Regions from separate parts of the Cellulomonas chengniuliangii genome, predicted to be linked through region 3. Evidence: riboswitches for the same ligand, from Rfam matches in the RefSeq annotation. Region 3 holds a riboswitch; each other region holds the start of a gene.
What was found. A riboswitch is a leader RNA that binds a small molecule or an ion and turns the genes downstream of it on or off. The one in region 3 is predicted to bind S-adenosylmethionine.

Region 1: another riboswitch for S-adenosylmethionine. It lies ahead of NP064_RS00350 (methylenetetrahydrofolate reductase); the one in region 3 lies ahead of NP064_RS02915 (NADPH-dependent FMN reductase).
Region 2: another riboswitch for S-adenosylmethionine. It lies ahead of NP064_RS01290 (aminotransferase class V-fold PLP-dependent enzyme); the one in region 3 lies ahead of NP064_RS02915 (NADPH-dependent FMN reductase).

Annotation. Positions count from the first base shown of each region.
Region 1 is NZ_CP101988.1:73,588-78,492, reverse strand. It holds gene hrpA (ATP-dependent RNA helicase HrpA) at 1-1,989, shown strand, start outside; gene NP064_RS00360 (hypothetical protein) at 2,101-2,313, shown strand; gene NP064_RS00355 (DNA-3-methyladenine glycosylase I) at 2,355-2,981, shown strand; SAM riboswitch class I at 3,089-3,186, shown strand; gene NP064_RS00350 (methylenetetrahydrofolate reductase) at 3,254-4,309, shown strand; gene metE (5-methyltetrahydropteroyltriglutamate--homocysteine S-methyltransferase) at 4,306-4,905, shown strand, end outside.
Region 2 is NZ_CP101988.1:272,733-277,637, reverse strand. It holds gene NP064_RS01295 (hypothetical protein) at 1-34, shown strand, start outside; gene NP064_RS01290 (aminotransferase class V-fold PLP-dependent enzyme) at 71-1,480, opposite strand; SAM riboswitch class IV at 1,522-1,635, opposite strand; SAM riboswitch class I at 1,754-1,856, shown strand; partial or broken gene NP064_RS01285 (DUF1737 domain-containing protein) at 1,861-2,061, shown strand; gene NP064_RS01280 (rhodanese-like domain-containing protein) at 2,091-2,519, shown strand; gene NP064_RS01275 (O-succinylhomoserine sulfhydrylase) at 2,516-3,817, shown strand; gene NP064_RS01270 (hypothetical protein) at 3,801-4,298, opposite strand; tRNA gene NP064_RS01265 (tRNA-Met) at 4,526-4,599, shown strand; gene NP064_RS01260 (small multidrug efflux protein) at 4,712-4,905, opposite strand, start outside.
Region 3 is NZ_CP101988.1:612,753-617,657, forward strand. It holds gene cysS (cysteine--tRNA ligase) at 1-1,151, shown strand, start outside; gene rlmB (23S rRNA (guanosine(2251)-2'-O)-methyltransferase RlmB) at 1,151-2,167, shown strand; gene NP064_RS02910 (flavin reductase family protein) at 2,271-2,858, opposite strand; gene NP064_RS02915 (NADPH-dependent FMN reductase) at 2,855-3,427, opposite strand; SAM riboswitch class IV at 3,532-3,653, opposite strand; gene NP064_RS02920 (LLM class flavin-dependent oxidoreductase) at 4,178-4,905, shown strand, end outside.

The DNA of each region.
Region 1 (4,905 bases), 540 kb from region 3:
GCGATGGAGCGCGTGCTGCTCTACGGCGTGCCGATCGTCGCCCAGCGTCGGGTGCTCTACGCCAAGCACGACCCGGAGCACGCCCGCGAGCTGTTCATCCGGCACGCCCTGGTCGAGGGCGAGTGGACCACGCACCACGAGTTCTTCCACGAGAACCGCCGCCTGCTCCGGGAGGCCGAGAGCCTCGAGGCCCGTGCCCGCCGCCGTGACCTGGTCGTGGACGACGAGGTCCTGTTCGCCTTCTACGACGAGCGGATCCCCGCCGACGTGGTCTCCGCCCGGCATTTCGACACCTGGTGGAAGACGGCGCGGCGCGCGGACCCGGAGCTGCTGAGCTTCACCCGCGAGCTGCTCGTCGCGGACGACGGCGCCGCGGTCGACGAGTCCGACTTCCCCACGACGTGGCCGCAGGGCGACCTGGAGCTGCCGCTGACCTACCAGTTCGAGCCGGGCACGGACGCGGACGGCGTCACCGTCCACATCCCGCTCGTGCTGCTGGCCCGCGTGCGGCCGGACGGTTTCGGCTGGATGGTCCCCGGGCTGCGCGAGGAGCTGGTCACGGCCACCATCCGGGCGCTGCCCAAGCCGGTGCGCGTGCAGCTGGTCCCCGCGCCGGACGTGGCCCGCGGCGTCGTCGCGTGGTTCGACGAGCACCTGGCGAGCTGGGAGGACACGGTGCGCGCGGGCGAGCTCGCGCCGTCCTTCCACCAGGCGTTCGCTCAGGCGGTCCGCACGATGCGCGACGTCGAGGTGCCCGAGGACGCGTTCGACGACGAGCGGCTGCCGGCCCACCTGCGCATGACGTTCCGCGTCGAGACCGCCGGGCAGGTGGTCGAGGAGGGCAAGGACCTCATCGGGCTCCAGCGCCGGCTGGCGCACCGCACGCAGGACGCGGTGAGCACCGCCGTCCGCACCGCCGTGCGGGACGCCATGCGCGAGGTCGGGCGCGGCCGCGGCGCGAAGAGCCCTGCCGCCGCCGATCCCGCCTCCGCGAGCCCCGACGCCTCACGCGCCGTGACGCCTGCCCCGGGCTCGGCGCCCTCGGCCGCCCCACCGTCCCCCGGCATCCCCGAGCGCACCGGCCTGACCACCTGGCCGGACACGCTGCCCGACGGCGCCCTGCCTCTGACCGTCGAGACGTCTGGCCCTGGCGGCCTGCGGGTGCGCGGCTACCCGGCGCTGGTCGAGGAGCCGGACGGGACCGTCGCGCTGCGAGTGATGGCAGATCCGGCGACCCAGGTCGTCGAGCACCGCCGCGGCCTGCGCCGGCTGCTGCTGCGCGAGACGGCCCTGGCGACGCCCCGCGTGACCACCCGCTGGTCGGGGCAGCAGGCGCTCACCCTGGCCGCGAGCCCGTACCCGAGCACCGACGCGCTGGTGGCCGACGTGCAGCTCGCCGCGGTGGACCACCTGCTGGCCGAGCACCTGGCCGGGCGGCCGGCCACCGAGGTCCGCACGGCCGACGCCTACGCCACTCTGCGGGCTGCCGTGCGGGAGCAGATCGAGGACACGGTGCACCGCATCGTCACCGACCTGGTGGCGGTGCTCGGCGCGGCGCGGGAGCTCGACGCTGAGGTGCGCGGCTCGAGCAGCCTGGCCCTGCTGGCCACGTTGCAGGACGTCCGCGAGCAGGCGGCCCGCCTGGTGCACGTCGGGTTCGTCGCCGAGGTGGGCGCCGCGCGGCTCCCACACCTGGCCCGGTACCTGCGCGCGGCCCGGCACCGGTTGGCCAAGGCGGCCGGCAATCCCGATCGCGACGCCTCCCTGGCGTGGACCGTCGCCGAGCTGACCCGTGAGCACGCGGCCGCCGTCTCGCGGGCCGAGGCCACGGCCGCCCACGCGCAGGCCGTCGACCCTGACCGGCGGGCGGCGCTCGAGGCGGTGCGGTGGATGATCGAGGAGCTCCGGGTCTCCCTGTTCGCGCAGCAACTCGGCACGGACGGGCCGGTCAGCGAGAAGCGCATCCGCAAGGCCCTCGCCGAGGCCTGACGGCCGCGTGCTGGGAGCCGGCAGAGCCCACCGGGCGAAACTTGGCGGCCCTCCGGGTGAGGTTGCGTGGCGACGCTCCCACACCTTCTTCCTCCGCACTACAGTGCCCGCATGACGACCCGGCCGAACCGCGACGACGCGGACCGAGAGGCACTTGACGGCGTCTCCGGGTCGAGCCCTGCTCCGCCGACCGAGGAGATCCTCATCGCCGTGCACGACGGCCTAGCCAAGGTGCCGGCCGGGTCTCCGCATGCGTGGTTCGAGGTGCCCCGGCAGCGCACCTCCGCCGCCGCGCCCAAGATGGGACGCCGCCGCACCTCCTGAGCGCCGGTCGGCTCGTCAGTGGGGCGCCGCAGAATGGCGCCATGCCCTCCGACACCGCGCCGCCGTCTGGGACGCCCCTCGCCGCGCGGCGCTGCTTCGGCGACGGCAACCCGCTGTACGAGGAGTACCACGACACGGAATGGGGCCGTCCGGTGCACGGCGACCGCGCCCTGTTCGAGCGGGTCGCGCTCGAGAGCTTCCAGTCGGGCTTGGCGTGGATCACCGTGCTGCGCAAGCGGCCGGCGTTCCGGGAGGCCTTCGCCGACTTCGACGCGGGTGTCGTCGCCCGCTACGGCGAGGCGGACGTCGCCCGGCTGCTGGCGGACGCGGGGATCATCCGCAACCGGGCCAAGATCGAGGCGACGATCGCCAACGCCCGCGCGGTGCTGGCGCTGGCGGAGTCCGGCCGCTCGCTCGACGAGGTCTTCTGGTCCCACGCCCCGGACCGCTCCGCGCACGTGCGCCCGCAGGCCTGGGAGGACGTGCCGCCCGTGACCGCGGAGTCGCGCGCCCTGGCCCGCGAGCTCAAGTCGCTGGGCTTCCGGTTCATAGGCCCGACCACCGCGTACGCCGCGATGCAGGCGTGCGGCCTGGTGGACGACCACCTCGCGGGATGCCCGGTCGTCGTGGCGTCGAGGGCGCCCGGTCCGACCGCTCCGACGCGATAAAATCAGGAGGTAGCGGGAGGACCGTTCCGAAGCGGTCGTGCTGGGATCCGCAATATCTCGGCCCGTGAGAAGCGTTGCCCACATGGCGATATCGCCCTATCATTGCGTCACCATCCAGAGCGGCCGAGAGACCTGGCTCGACGACGCCGCAGCAACCCCCCTCGTTCATCGCGGGTGTGGGTGCTTCCGCCAGGGTCGATGGAGCTGACCATGACCTGCATGGATCGTTGTCGTCCCGTGGCTGTGCCGCGCCCGAGCCACCGAGGCGCGCGGTGAGCGCGGCGCCCGAGGCGTGGCCCGACGACCCGGTCGAGGCCGCCACTCGTGACCACCTCGCGGTGGTGGACCGCCCGACGGTGTCGTTCGAGCTCTACCCGCCGCGCAACCCGGACGCGGCGCCGCGACTGTGGGAGACGATCCAGGCGCTGAGCTCGGCGCGCCCCGACTTCGTCTCGGTGACCTACGGCGTCGAGGGCAAGACCCGGGACACCACCCGCCGCCTGGTGCGCCGCCTGCTGCGGGAGACGGCGCTCAACCCGATCGCGCACCTGACCTGCGTGGGGACCTCCCGCGCGGAGGTCATCGAGGTCGTCGAGGAGTTCCTCGACGAGGGCGTCCGCTCGTTCCTCGCCCTGCGCGGGGACCCGCCGCCCCACCAGTCGGACTGGAGCCCGCACCCGGACGGCCTGCGCACTGCCGCGGAGCTTGTCGCCCTGCTCCGGCAGATCGAGGCCCGGCGGCGGGCCCAGAGCCCGGCGCAGGCGGTGCGGGCCACGGTCCGCCCCTTGTCGGTGGCCGTCGCGGCCTTCCCCCGCGGCAACGCGCCCGTCGGCAGCACCCGGGAGCAGGACATCGCCGCGCTGCTCGACAAGCAGTGCGCGGGGGCCGACTTCGCCATCTCGCAGGTGTTCTACGACCCGGCGTCGTACCTCGGCATGGTCGCGGAGGCCCGGCGGGCGGGGGTCACCATCCCGATCATCCCGGGCATCATCCCCACCACGGACCCGGGCCGGCTGCTCCGGCTCGAGGCGCTCACCGGCGTGCAGGTCCCCCGCGACCTCCTGGCCCGCCTCGAGTCGGTGGACGACGAGGTGGCACGCCACCGGATCGGCATCCGGGCGGGCGTCGACCTGGTCAACGCCGTCCTGGACGGCGGGGCGCCCGGCGTCCACATCTACACCTTCAACACCCACCATGCCGCGCTCGACCTGCTCGAGGGCGCACATCTCGGCGGAGGGGCCACCGGCCCCGGCGCCCGGCCTGCTGCCGACGGGCCGCAGGCCACCACCACCCAGGCCGATCACCAGACCTCGAGGGGCTCAGCATGACCACGAACGACACGACCGCCACGCCGGAGTTCCCGGCCGGCACCGTCCTCGGCTACCCCCGCATCGGGCCGCGCCGCGAGCTCAAGAAGGCCATCGAGGCCTTCTGGGCCGGGCGCACCGACGCCGCCGAGGTCGAGGCCGTCGCGGCCGACCTGCGCCGTCGCACCCGCACCCGCCTCGCCGAGCTGGGGCTGCGCACCGACCTGCCCGCCATCCCGTCCGCCTTCTCGTTCTACGACCAGGTGCTCGACGCGACGGCGCTGCTGGGCGCCGTGCCCGCGCGGTTCGCCGACCTGGTGGGCGACGACGGACGCCTGGACCTGGCCGGGTACTCCACGGTCGCCCGCGGCCGCGGCGAGGACCTGCCGCTCGAGATGACCAAGTGGTTCGACACGAACTACCACTACCTGGTGCCGGAGATCGGCCCCGAGACCGAGTTCCGCTACGCGAGCGACCGCCCGGTGCGCGAGTTCGCCGAGGGCCTGGCCGACGGCGTGCTGACCCGGCCCGTGATCGTCGGCCCGGTGACGTACCTGGCCCTGGCCAAGCCGACCGAGGGCGCTCCGGAGGGCTTCTCCCCGATCGACCGGCTCGCG
Region 2 (4,905 bases), 340 kb from region 3:
CGCGTCGATCACCCTCAAGGGCGGGATGCTCTAGCGGGGATCGTCACGCGACCCCCGGCCACCCCAGACATCAGTCGACCGCGGGACCGCAGGCCTGCGCGGCCGTGGCGGTGAGCGAGTCCAGGCCCTGCACGGCCAGCAGCGGACGGGTGTCGTCGACCACCGTCCAGCACCCGTCGACCACCTCGTAGCGGGCCCGCGGCCCAGCCTTCAGGTAGGCCGCCAGCCCAGCGATCAACCGGTCCACAGCCTCCCCGGGCGTCCCGACGCCCACCGAGGCGCGGATGGCCCCGCTGCTGGCGCCTAGGCGCGAGAGCAGCGGGTGGGCGCAGAACCGCCCGTCCCGCACCCCGATGCCGTACTCGGCCGCCAGGAACGCGGCGACAAGCCCGGGGTCGTGCCCCGCCACCGTGAACGTCACGACGCCCACCGGGTCGTGGGAGTCCGGCCAGATCCGCACGACCTCAACGCCGTCGAGCGTCTCGAGCCCTTCGACGAGCCGGGCGCGCAGCACCTCCTCGTGGGCGGCGAGGGCGCCATCGGGCAGGGCCGCGAGCGCGTCGCACGCCTCGGCGAGGGCGACCGCGCCGATGACGTTGGGCGACCCGGCCTCATGGCGGGCGGGCGCCGGCTGCCAGAGCGTGCGATCGGTCCGGACGTCGCGCACCGCGCCTCCCCCTGCGAGGTACGGCGTGCCGACGTCCAGCCAGTCGCGCCGCCCGACCAGCACACCGGCGCCGAACGGCGCGTACGCCTTGTGGCCCGAGAACGCCAGGTAGTCGACGCCGCTGTCCTCCAGGGAGAACCGGCGGTGCGGGATGAGCTGGGCGCCATCCACGGCCACCCGGGCGCCCGCTGCGTGGGCGATCCGCACGACGTCGCCGATCGGCAGCGCCTCGCCCGTGACGTTGGACGCGCCGGTCACCGTGACCAGGGCGTACGGGCGGGCGGCGAGCTCGACGGCGATGGCGTCCAGGGTGCCGGCGACGGTGTCGGCGATGGCCAGCACCGTCGCGTCCAGGCCCAGCCCGTGCGTCCAGGGCAGCAGGTTGGCGTGGTGCTCCACGTCCAGGACGAGCACCCGGCCGGGCGTCCCGTCCGGCGCCGCGGGCACCACCCCGGCCAGGAGGTTCAGCGAGTCGGTGGTGTTGCGCGTGATGATCGTGACGTCGTCCTCACGGGCGCCCACGAACCGGGCCACTGCCTGGCGCGACGCCTCGTACAGCGCCGTGGACACCTGCGAGAGATACCCGGCCCCGCGGTGCACCGACGCGTAGAGCGGCAGCACCTCGGCCACCCGCGTGGCGACGCGCTCCAGCGCGGGGGCGCTCGCGGCGTAGTCGAGGTTGGCGTAGGTGCGGGAGGTGCCGTCGACGAGCGGCACCTGGGTGGCGGCCCCCGCGACCGCGAGCAGCGGCAGGTGCTCGGTCGAGGCGGCCTCGTCCAGGCACGAGATGGACTCGGTGGCGAGAGACTTCATGACACTCCTCCGACAACTGTGGGGGGGAGCTGTCGAGCCAACCCCCGCGCTTGTCGTGCACGACAAGCGCACGACCTGGTCGTCACCCGGGGCACCCCACCGCGGAGGAGGGTTGCCGGCCAGCAAGCCGGGGCTGTGCGCTGGCACTCATGACCTGATCTCCAAGATAAGCACGCGGTCCCGCACCGGTGCCATCAGGCGCGACGATCGTCTCGGATCGTGAGCCGCTTGTCCGGCACCTGGAATGAAACCCGGCTACGGCGTACTCTCGCAGGACCATCCAGAGCGGCCGAGAGATCTGGCTCGATGACGCCGCAGCAACCCGCGCGCACCCCCCGGTGCCGGTCGAGGGTGCTACCGCCAGGACCGATGGAGGCGACATGACCACACCCGAAACCGTCCCCGGCACGACCGGTGACAAGCCCGCACGCCACCGCTACCGGCTGCTCACCGGGCCGGACGACAGCACCTTCTGCGAGCGGGTGAGCGCGGCGCTGGCCGAGGGGTACGTGCTGCACGGCTCCCCCGCCGCCACGTTCGACGGCGAGCGTGTCATCGTCGCGCAGGCCGTTGTGCTCCCCACGCCCCAGCAGCCCGAGACGAGGCTCGTATGAGCGCCCACGAGTACGCCGGAGACCTGACCCCTCGCGAGGCGTGGGACCTGCTAGCCGCCGACGAGCACGCCGTGCTGGTGGACGTGCGCACCGACGCCGAGTGGCGATTCGTGGGCGTCCCCGACGTCAGCCCGCTCGGCCAGGGCGTCGCCTTCATCGAGTGGTCCCGCTACCCCAGCGGGCAGGTCAACCCCGACTTCCTGGACGAGCTGGCCCGCACCGGGCTGACCCCCGGCGACGGCCGGCCGGTGCTGTTCCTGTGCCGCTCGGGCGCCCGGTCCATCGGCGCCGCGACAGCCGCCACCGCGGCCGGGTACGGCCCCGCGTACAACGTGCTCGAGGGCTTCGAGGGCGGGCTCGACGAGCACGGGCACCGCGGCATCGAGGGCTGGCGCGCCGCCGGCCTGCCGTGGCGGCAGCCATGAGCGCCTCCGCTCCGGGCGACGAGCCGCGCGACGAACCGGGCGCCGGCCGCCGGCGCGTCCCCGGCCCGGGCGACTGGGACGCCCGCACCGTCTCCCGCGACACCCTGCGCCCCGACACGCTCGCGGTGCGCGGCGGGCTCGTGCGCTCGCAGTTCAACGAGACGTCCGAGGCGCTGTACCTCACCCAGGGGTACGTGTACGAGCGCGCCGCCGACGCCGAGGCCGCCTTCGCCGGAGAGTCCGACCGGTTCCTGTACTCCCGGTACGGCAACCCCACCGTCTCCACGTTCGAGGAGCGGCTGCGCCTGATCGACGGCGCCGAGGCCGCCTACGCCACGGCGTCCGGCATGTCCGCGGTGTTCACCTCGCTCGCCGCACTGGTCGGATCCGGATCGCGGATCGTGGCCGCGCGCGCCCTGTTCGGCAACACCGTGACGATCTTCGATGAGCTGTTCGCCCGCTGGGGCGTGCGCACCGACTACGTGGACGGCCACGTGCTGTCGCAGTGGGAGGAGGCGCTGTCGACCCCCGCGGACGTGGTGTTCTTCGAGACGCCGTCCAACCCCATGCAGGACCTCGTCGACATCGCCGCCGTCACGCGGCTGGCCCACGCCGCCGGGGCCACCGTCGTGGTGGACAACGTGTTCGCGACGCCGGTGTTCTCCCGCCCGCTCGACCTGGGCGCCGATGTCGTCGTGTATTCCGCGACCAAGCACATCGACGGGCAGGGCCGTGTGCTGGGCGGCGCGATCCTCGGCTCGGACGAGTACATCCACGGGCCGGTGCAGACCCTGATCCGCAACACCGGGCCGTCGCTGAGCCCGTTCAACGCGTGGGTGCTGCTCAAGGGCCTGGAGACGATGTCGCTGCGGGTGCGCCACCAGGCCGCCTCCGCGCTGCAGGTCGCCACCTGGCTCGAGCAGCAGCCCGGCATTGCGCAGGTCCGCTACCCGTTCCTGCCGTCCCACCCGCAGCACGCGCTCGCGCTCCAGCAGCAGACCGGCGGCGGCACCGTCGTCACCCTGAACCTCGCCGTGCCGGAGGGCGCCACGCCCGACGTCGCCAAGAAGCTCACCTTCGGGGTGCTCGACTCGCTGCGCATCGTCGACATCTCCAACAACCTCGGCGACGCGAAGTCCCTGGTCACGCACCCCGCCACGACCACGCACCGCAAGCTCGGCCCCGCAGGCCGCGCCAAGGTCGGCATCGCGGAGTCCACGGTGCGGCTGTCCATCGGGCTCGAGGACCCGCTGGACCTCATCGACGACCTGGCGCAGGCCCTCAGCCAGCTCGGCTGACGGCCGCCAGCAGACCCGCCGAGCCCGCCAGCGGGATGACGTAGGCGCCGTCCGCGCCGACCTCCTGCGCGAGCCGCGCCGCCGCCGCGTGCACCTGGTCGGCCGTCGTCACCACCCGGGTGGCCGCGGCCGGCCACACGACGCCCGCCATCGCGTCGAGGCACGCGAGCTGGGCCGACTTGGCCCGGGCGGCGGCGTCGTCGGCGACGACCACCACCTCGACGTCCAGCAGCACCGCGACGTCCCCGCGGCTCCGGCCCACGGCGGCGACCTCGTCCTCGACCTCGGCGACGAGGGCGGCCACCGCGGCCCGATCGGGGGCGTCGGCGGAGAAGCCCACCCGCACCACGTCCGCGCGGGCGGCGGCGAGCAGCGTGACGGCGTCCGAGCCGGTGTCGCCGCGGAACACCACGGGCGCACGCCCGTCCGGAGCCATGGCGGGGGTGGCGTGCAGGGGGCGGGCGAGCGTGGCTGTCGTCACGAGCTTGTCCTCAGTGGGCGTCGTGCGGGTGCGCTGCCGGGGCCGAGAGGCCGCTCAGGCGCGCGAGGTCGTCAGCTCAGCGACAACACTTCCGCAAGGACACCCGGCGATCCTACCCAGAGGTGACGACGTTGCGGCACCCCCTCCCCCGGACGGCGCAGCGGCGCCCTTCAGAGCGGGGTCGTGGACCGCGCCGCCCCGAACATGACGTAGATTGATCCCACCGACGCGGGGTGGAGCAGCTCGGTAGCTCGCTGGGCTCATAACCCAGAGGTCGCAGGTTCAAATCCTGCCCCCGCTACTCAGAAGACGAAGGCCCGGACCTACTGGTCCGGGCCTTCGTCTGTGTACAAGGAGCCGCATGTGGGGGACCGCCGCCGTACTCGGACGCCCCCGGTCCTCCTGCCATCCGCTCAGGCCCCGACGAGGTAGGTGAGCGCGGCCCAGATCGACACGGTGGAGATGGTCGTCCACAGGACGATCGCCACCGCCTGCCACAGCAGCACCCACGCGCGGGACGTCCCCCCGGCGACCAGGATCGCGGAGGTGAGCTGCGTCGGGATGGCGAAGGGCCCGAGGATGCTGGCTCCGGGGACGCCGAAGCGGA
Region 3 (4,905 bases):
CCTACGACGCCCTCGGGGTGCTGCCGCCCACCTATGAGCCGCGCGCCACGGGCCACGTGCCCGCGATGGTCGAGCTGATGCAGGCGCTCGTCGACGGCGGCCACGCCTACGTCGCGGGCGAGGGAGACGTCTACTTCGACGTCCGGTCCTTCCCCGAGTACGGCTCGCTGACCAACCAGCGCCTCGACGACATGGTGGCCACCGCCGACGGCGCCGGCGACGACGCGGACGTCACGAAGCGGGACCCCCGCGACTTCGCCCTCTGGAAGTCGCCCAAGCCGGGCGAGCCCGAGACGGCGTCCTGGGACACCCCGTTCGGTCGGGGCCGTCCCGGCTGGCACCTCGAGTGCTCCGCGATGGCCCGGCGGTACCTCGGCTCCACCTTCGACATCCACGGCGGCGGCCTGGACCTGCGGTTCCCGCACCACGAGAACGAGCAGGCGCAGTCCCGTGCCGCGGGGGACGGGTTCGCCCGGTACTGGCTGCACAACGGCTGGGTCACCCAGGGCGGGGCCAAGATGAGCAAGTCCCTCGGCAACGGGCTGCTGGTCAGCACGCTGCTCGAGACGACGCCCCCCGCGGTGCTGCGTTACGCGCTCACGGCGGTGCAGTACCGGTCCATGCTCGAGTGGACCCCCGACACCCTCGGCGAGGCCGAGGCGACGTGGGAGCGGTTCACCGGTTTCGTCGACCGCGCCACCGAGCAGGTCGGCCCGGTGGACGACGACGAGGTGGCCAAGGCCGAGCTGCCCGAGGGCTTCGTCACCGCGATGGACGACGACCTGAACGTGCCCGCCGCGCTCGCGGTGGTCCACGAGCACCTGCGCGCCGGCAACTCGGCGCTCGCCGAGCAGGACCTGGACGAGGCCCGTGCCGCGTTGGTCCAGGTGCGCTCGATGCTCGACATCCTGGGACTGGATCCCGGCAGCGCCCAGTGGCGCCGCCAGGGAGACGACCGCGGGTACTCGGACGCGCTCGAGGCGCTGGTCGCCGCCGAGCTCGCCGCCCGCTCCGAAGCGCGCGCCACGCGTGACTTCGCCACCTCCGACGCGATCCGGGACCGGCTCGCCGCCGCCGGCATCCTCGTCGAGGACTCCGCGACCGGCAGCCGCTGGTCGCTCGCGCACCGCAGTGATGAGGTCGAGAACTGATGCCAGGAAACTCGCAGCGCCGGGGAGCCACCCGCAAGCCCGGCTCGAAGAAGGGCGCGCACGTCGGCACTGGCGGCAAGGGACGGCAGGCCCTCGAGGGCCGCGGCCCCACGCCCAAGGCCGAGGAGCGCCCCTACCACCCGGCCGCGAAGCGCAAGGCCGCTGCCGAGCGCCGCGGCCCGGTGAGCGGAGGCGCGCCGAACCGCATGGGACGCACCTCGCGGAGCGCCGCAGGCACCCGCGGGGGCAAGGGCGTCAGCGCCACCCACGAGATCGTGTCCGGCCGGAACTCGGTGGTCGAGGCGCTCCGCGCCGAGATCCCCGTCCAGACGGTGTACTTCGCCACCCGCATCGAGGCTGACGACCGCACCCGCGAGATCCTGCAGATCGCCACCGGCCGCGGCTACCCGCTGCTCGAGGTCACCAAGCCCGAGCTCGACCGGCTCACCGACGGCTCGGTGCACCAGGGCGTCGCCATCCAGGTGCCGCCGTACCAGTACGGCGATGCCGACGACCTCCTCGACGCGGCCGCTCTGCTCGACCAGGCCCCGCTCATCGTGGCGCTGGACGGCGTGACCGACCCGCGCAACCTCGGCGCGGTGCTGCGGTCCGCAGGCGCGTTCGGCGCGCACGGCGTCGTCGTCCCGGAGCGCCGGTCCGCGAGCGTGACCGCCGCCGCGTGGAAGGTCTCCGCCGGCGCCGCCGCCCGCGTCCCGGTCTCCAAGGTCACGAACCTGACGCGCACCCTCGAGACCTACCGCAAGGCCGGCTGCTTCATCATCGGCCTGGACGGCGGCGGGGACACCCCGGTCGCCGACCTGCCGTTCGCCGCCGACCCGTTGGTCGTCGTGGTCGGCTCCGAGGGCAAGGGCCTCTCGCGCCTGGTCCGGGAGCACTGCGACGCGATCGTGTCGATCCCGATCACCTCGACGACGGAGTCGCTCAACGCCGGCGTCGCCGCGGGGATCGCGCTGTACGAGATCGCCCGGCAGCGTGGGGCTGCCCAGCAGGGCTGACCTGCGCGGGCCTCGCAGCGGGGCGGCGCCCCGAGCACAGCAGGACCCCGACGCCCGGGCCGGCCAGCGACGATCCGTCGAGGCCGGCCCGGGCGTCCGCACATCAGATCTCATAGTGGTCCGCGAGCTGGGTGTACGCCCGGTCGTGGTAGACCAGCGGACCTCCCTCGGCGCTCGTGTCCGAGGTGATCGCCTGGACGGTCACCAGGTGGCTGTCGCCCACCGCGATGCGCTCGAGCACCCGCCCGTGCACCCACGTCCGACTCCCGGTGAGCACGGGCTCCCCGCCGGCGAGCCGGATGTGCTCGGTGCCCGCGAACCGGTCGATCCCGTGCGTGGCGAACCGCGTCGAGAGGTCGGCCTGGCCGTCGCCCAGGAAGTTGACCACCACAGTGGCGGCCCTGGCGAGCGCTGGCCAGCTCGAGGACGTCGACGCGATCGAGAACGCCAGCACCGGCGGGGCGGCCGACACCGAGATCACCGACGTCGCGGTGAACCCCACCGGGAGCCCGGTGCGCGGGTCCGCGAGCGTGACGACCGCGACCCCGGCCGGGTGGCGGCGGAACACCTGCTTGTACTGGTCCGGGGACAGGTGCGGCTCGTCATGGGCCCGGACGGGAGCCGCCGGGCGGGCCTCAGCGAGGCCCCGCGTCCCGGCGCACTGTGCGCGCACCGGCGTGTCGGCGGTCATGCGCGGACCGCCGCTGCGTCGAGCAGCGGGCCATGGGCGTCCACCCAGGTCGCGACCACCTCGTCCAGGTCGGCGAGCTGGGCCTCCGTGAGCGCGAGCGCGCGGGTGGGGACGCTGGCCCCCAGCTCGACGAGCAGCGGCCGCAGATGCACCTCCCCGGCCAGGGAATGCGCGGGACTCCCCGAGACGACGAGCGGCACGGCGACGACGCCGCGCAGGCCGTCTGCCCCGTACAGGTCGAGGAAGGCCTTCAGCAGCCCGGTGTAGCTGGCCTTGTAGACGGGGGTGGCGACCACCGCGACGTGCGCGGACGCCAGCCGGCGCAGCGCGTCGTCGACGGCCGGCCGGGTCGCCGCGAAGAGCTCGGGCGCCAGGTCCGCGAGGTCCACGGTGGGGGTGAGCCCGCCGCCGAGCCGTTGGGCGATCGCCCGGGACAGCGACTCGGCGGCGACCCGGGTGCGGGACCCGGGTCGCGGGTTGCCGACGACGGGGAGGACGTGGAGTCGGGAGCGCGACGCGCTCGACGCGTCGGTCGCAGGGGTGGTCGGGGTGACGGCTGACGTGGTCATCTGATGGTCCTCGGATGTGCCGACGGATCCGTGCGCGGCGTCGCCCTCCACCCGGCTCGACGCAGACCGAGGAGGAGCGGGACGACCGCGCAGGTCGTCGAGGTCGATCACGCTTGCCGTGTCCCTCAACACGGCCAGGTCGTCTCCCGGAGCACCCCGCCGTGACGCTGGGGTTGCTGGCCAGCAAGCCGGGGCTGTGCTCGTGCGAGCGCTGGCACTCAAGACCTCGGCAAGTTGTAGCACGCCGTCTTCGCGACGGGCGACCGGTGTCTCACCACACGACCCGAAACGCCCCATCTGTTGACGGCCCGTCGACGTTCGCCCTAACGTCCGTCGCGTGAGCACCTCCACGAACCGCCGCCACGGCCTGAGCGATGTCGTCTTCGCTGCCGTCGCGCGCTGTCGCTGTTGTTGACGCTCGTCTGCTGATCTCCGGAACGGCAGGCGGGGTCCAGGTCCCGCACGCGCCCGGATCCCCGCCCGACAGCGGCTCACACCCTCCCCGCCCTCGCGTCTGACGACGCTCGGTGGGCGAGCCGAGGCTCATGCCGCCCGCGCTCAGCCGCACCGCCACCGCCGGCGCGCGCACGTCCGGCCCCTGGGCTCCGGCCCGCACCGCCCTCCCACGCCGCCGCTGTGCGCGGTCGCGTCAGGGCGCGCCCTTCCCCAATCCCGCATCCGCGAACGCGCCGTGCCCCGTGCTGCCAGCAGCCGGCCGCGCTGGATGCCGCCCGTGGTCGAGGAGACCCCATGTCGCACCCACCTGTCCCGCTGTCCGTGCTGGACCTGAGCCCGGTCTCGTCCGGGAGCACCCCGGCCGACGCGCTGCGCCGCACGCTCGACCTGGCCCAGGCGGCCGAGCGAGCGGGGTACCAGCGGTACTGGCTCGCCGAGCACCACCTCAACCCGGGGGTGGCCGGCGCCAGCCCTGCCGTGGTCGCCGCCCTCGTCGCGCAGGCCACCACGGCCATCCGCGTCGGCTCGGCGGCCGTGATCCTGGGCAACTACTCCCCGCTGCAGGTCGCCGAGCAGTGGGGGACCATCGCCGCGCTGCACCCGGGGCGGGTGGACCTGGGGATCGGCCGCTCGGGCATCGGTCGATCGGGCGGCGCGGGCCGTCCAGGCGCCACGCCCCCCGGGCGGGCGGACGCCGGAGGGGTGGCCCCCGCCGAGCAGTCGCCCCCGGCGCCGGCTGGCGCCCCGGTCACGCCGGTTCCCGGTGATGCGGGGAGGTGGCAGGTCGTGGACGGGGTGGTGATCCCGCCGGTCCGGCCCACGGCCTACGACCCCGCGCGGCTCGCACTCCAGGCCCGCCTGCTCGGGCGCGCCCCCGGCGACGGGGACGGGTTCGGCGCCGATGTGCGGGACATCCTCGCGTTCTTCGCGGGCACGTACCGGGCGCCCGAGGGGCGGCCCGTCGCAGTGACCCCCGCCGAGGGCACGGATGTGCAGCTGTGGGTGCACGGGTCCAGCGCGGG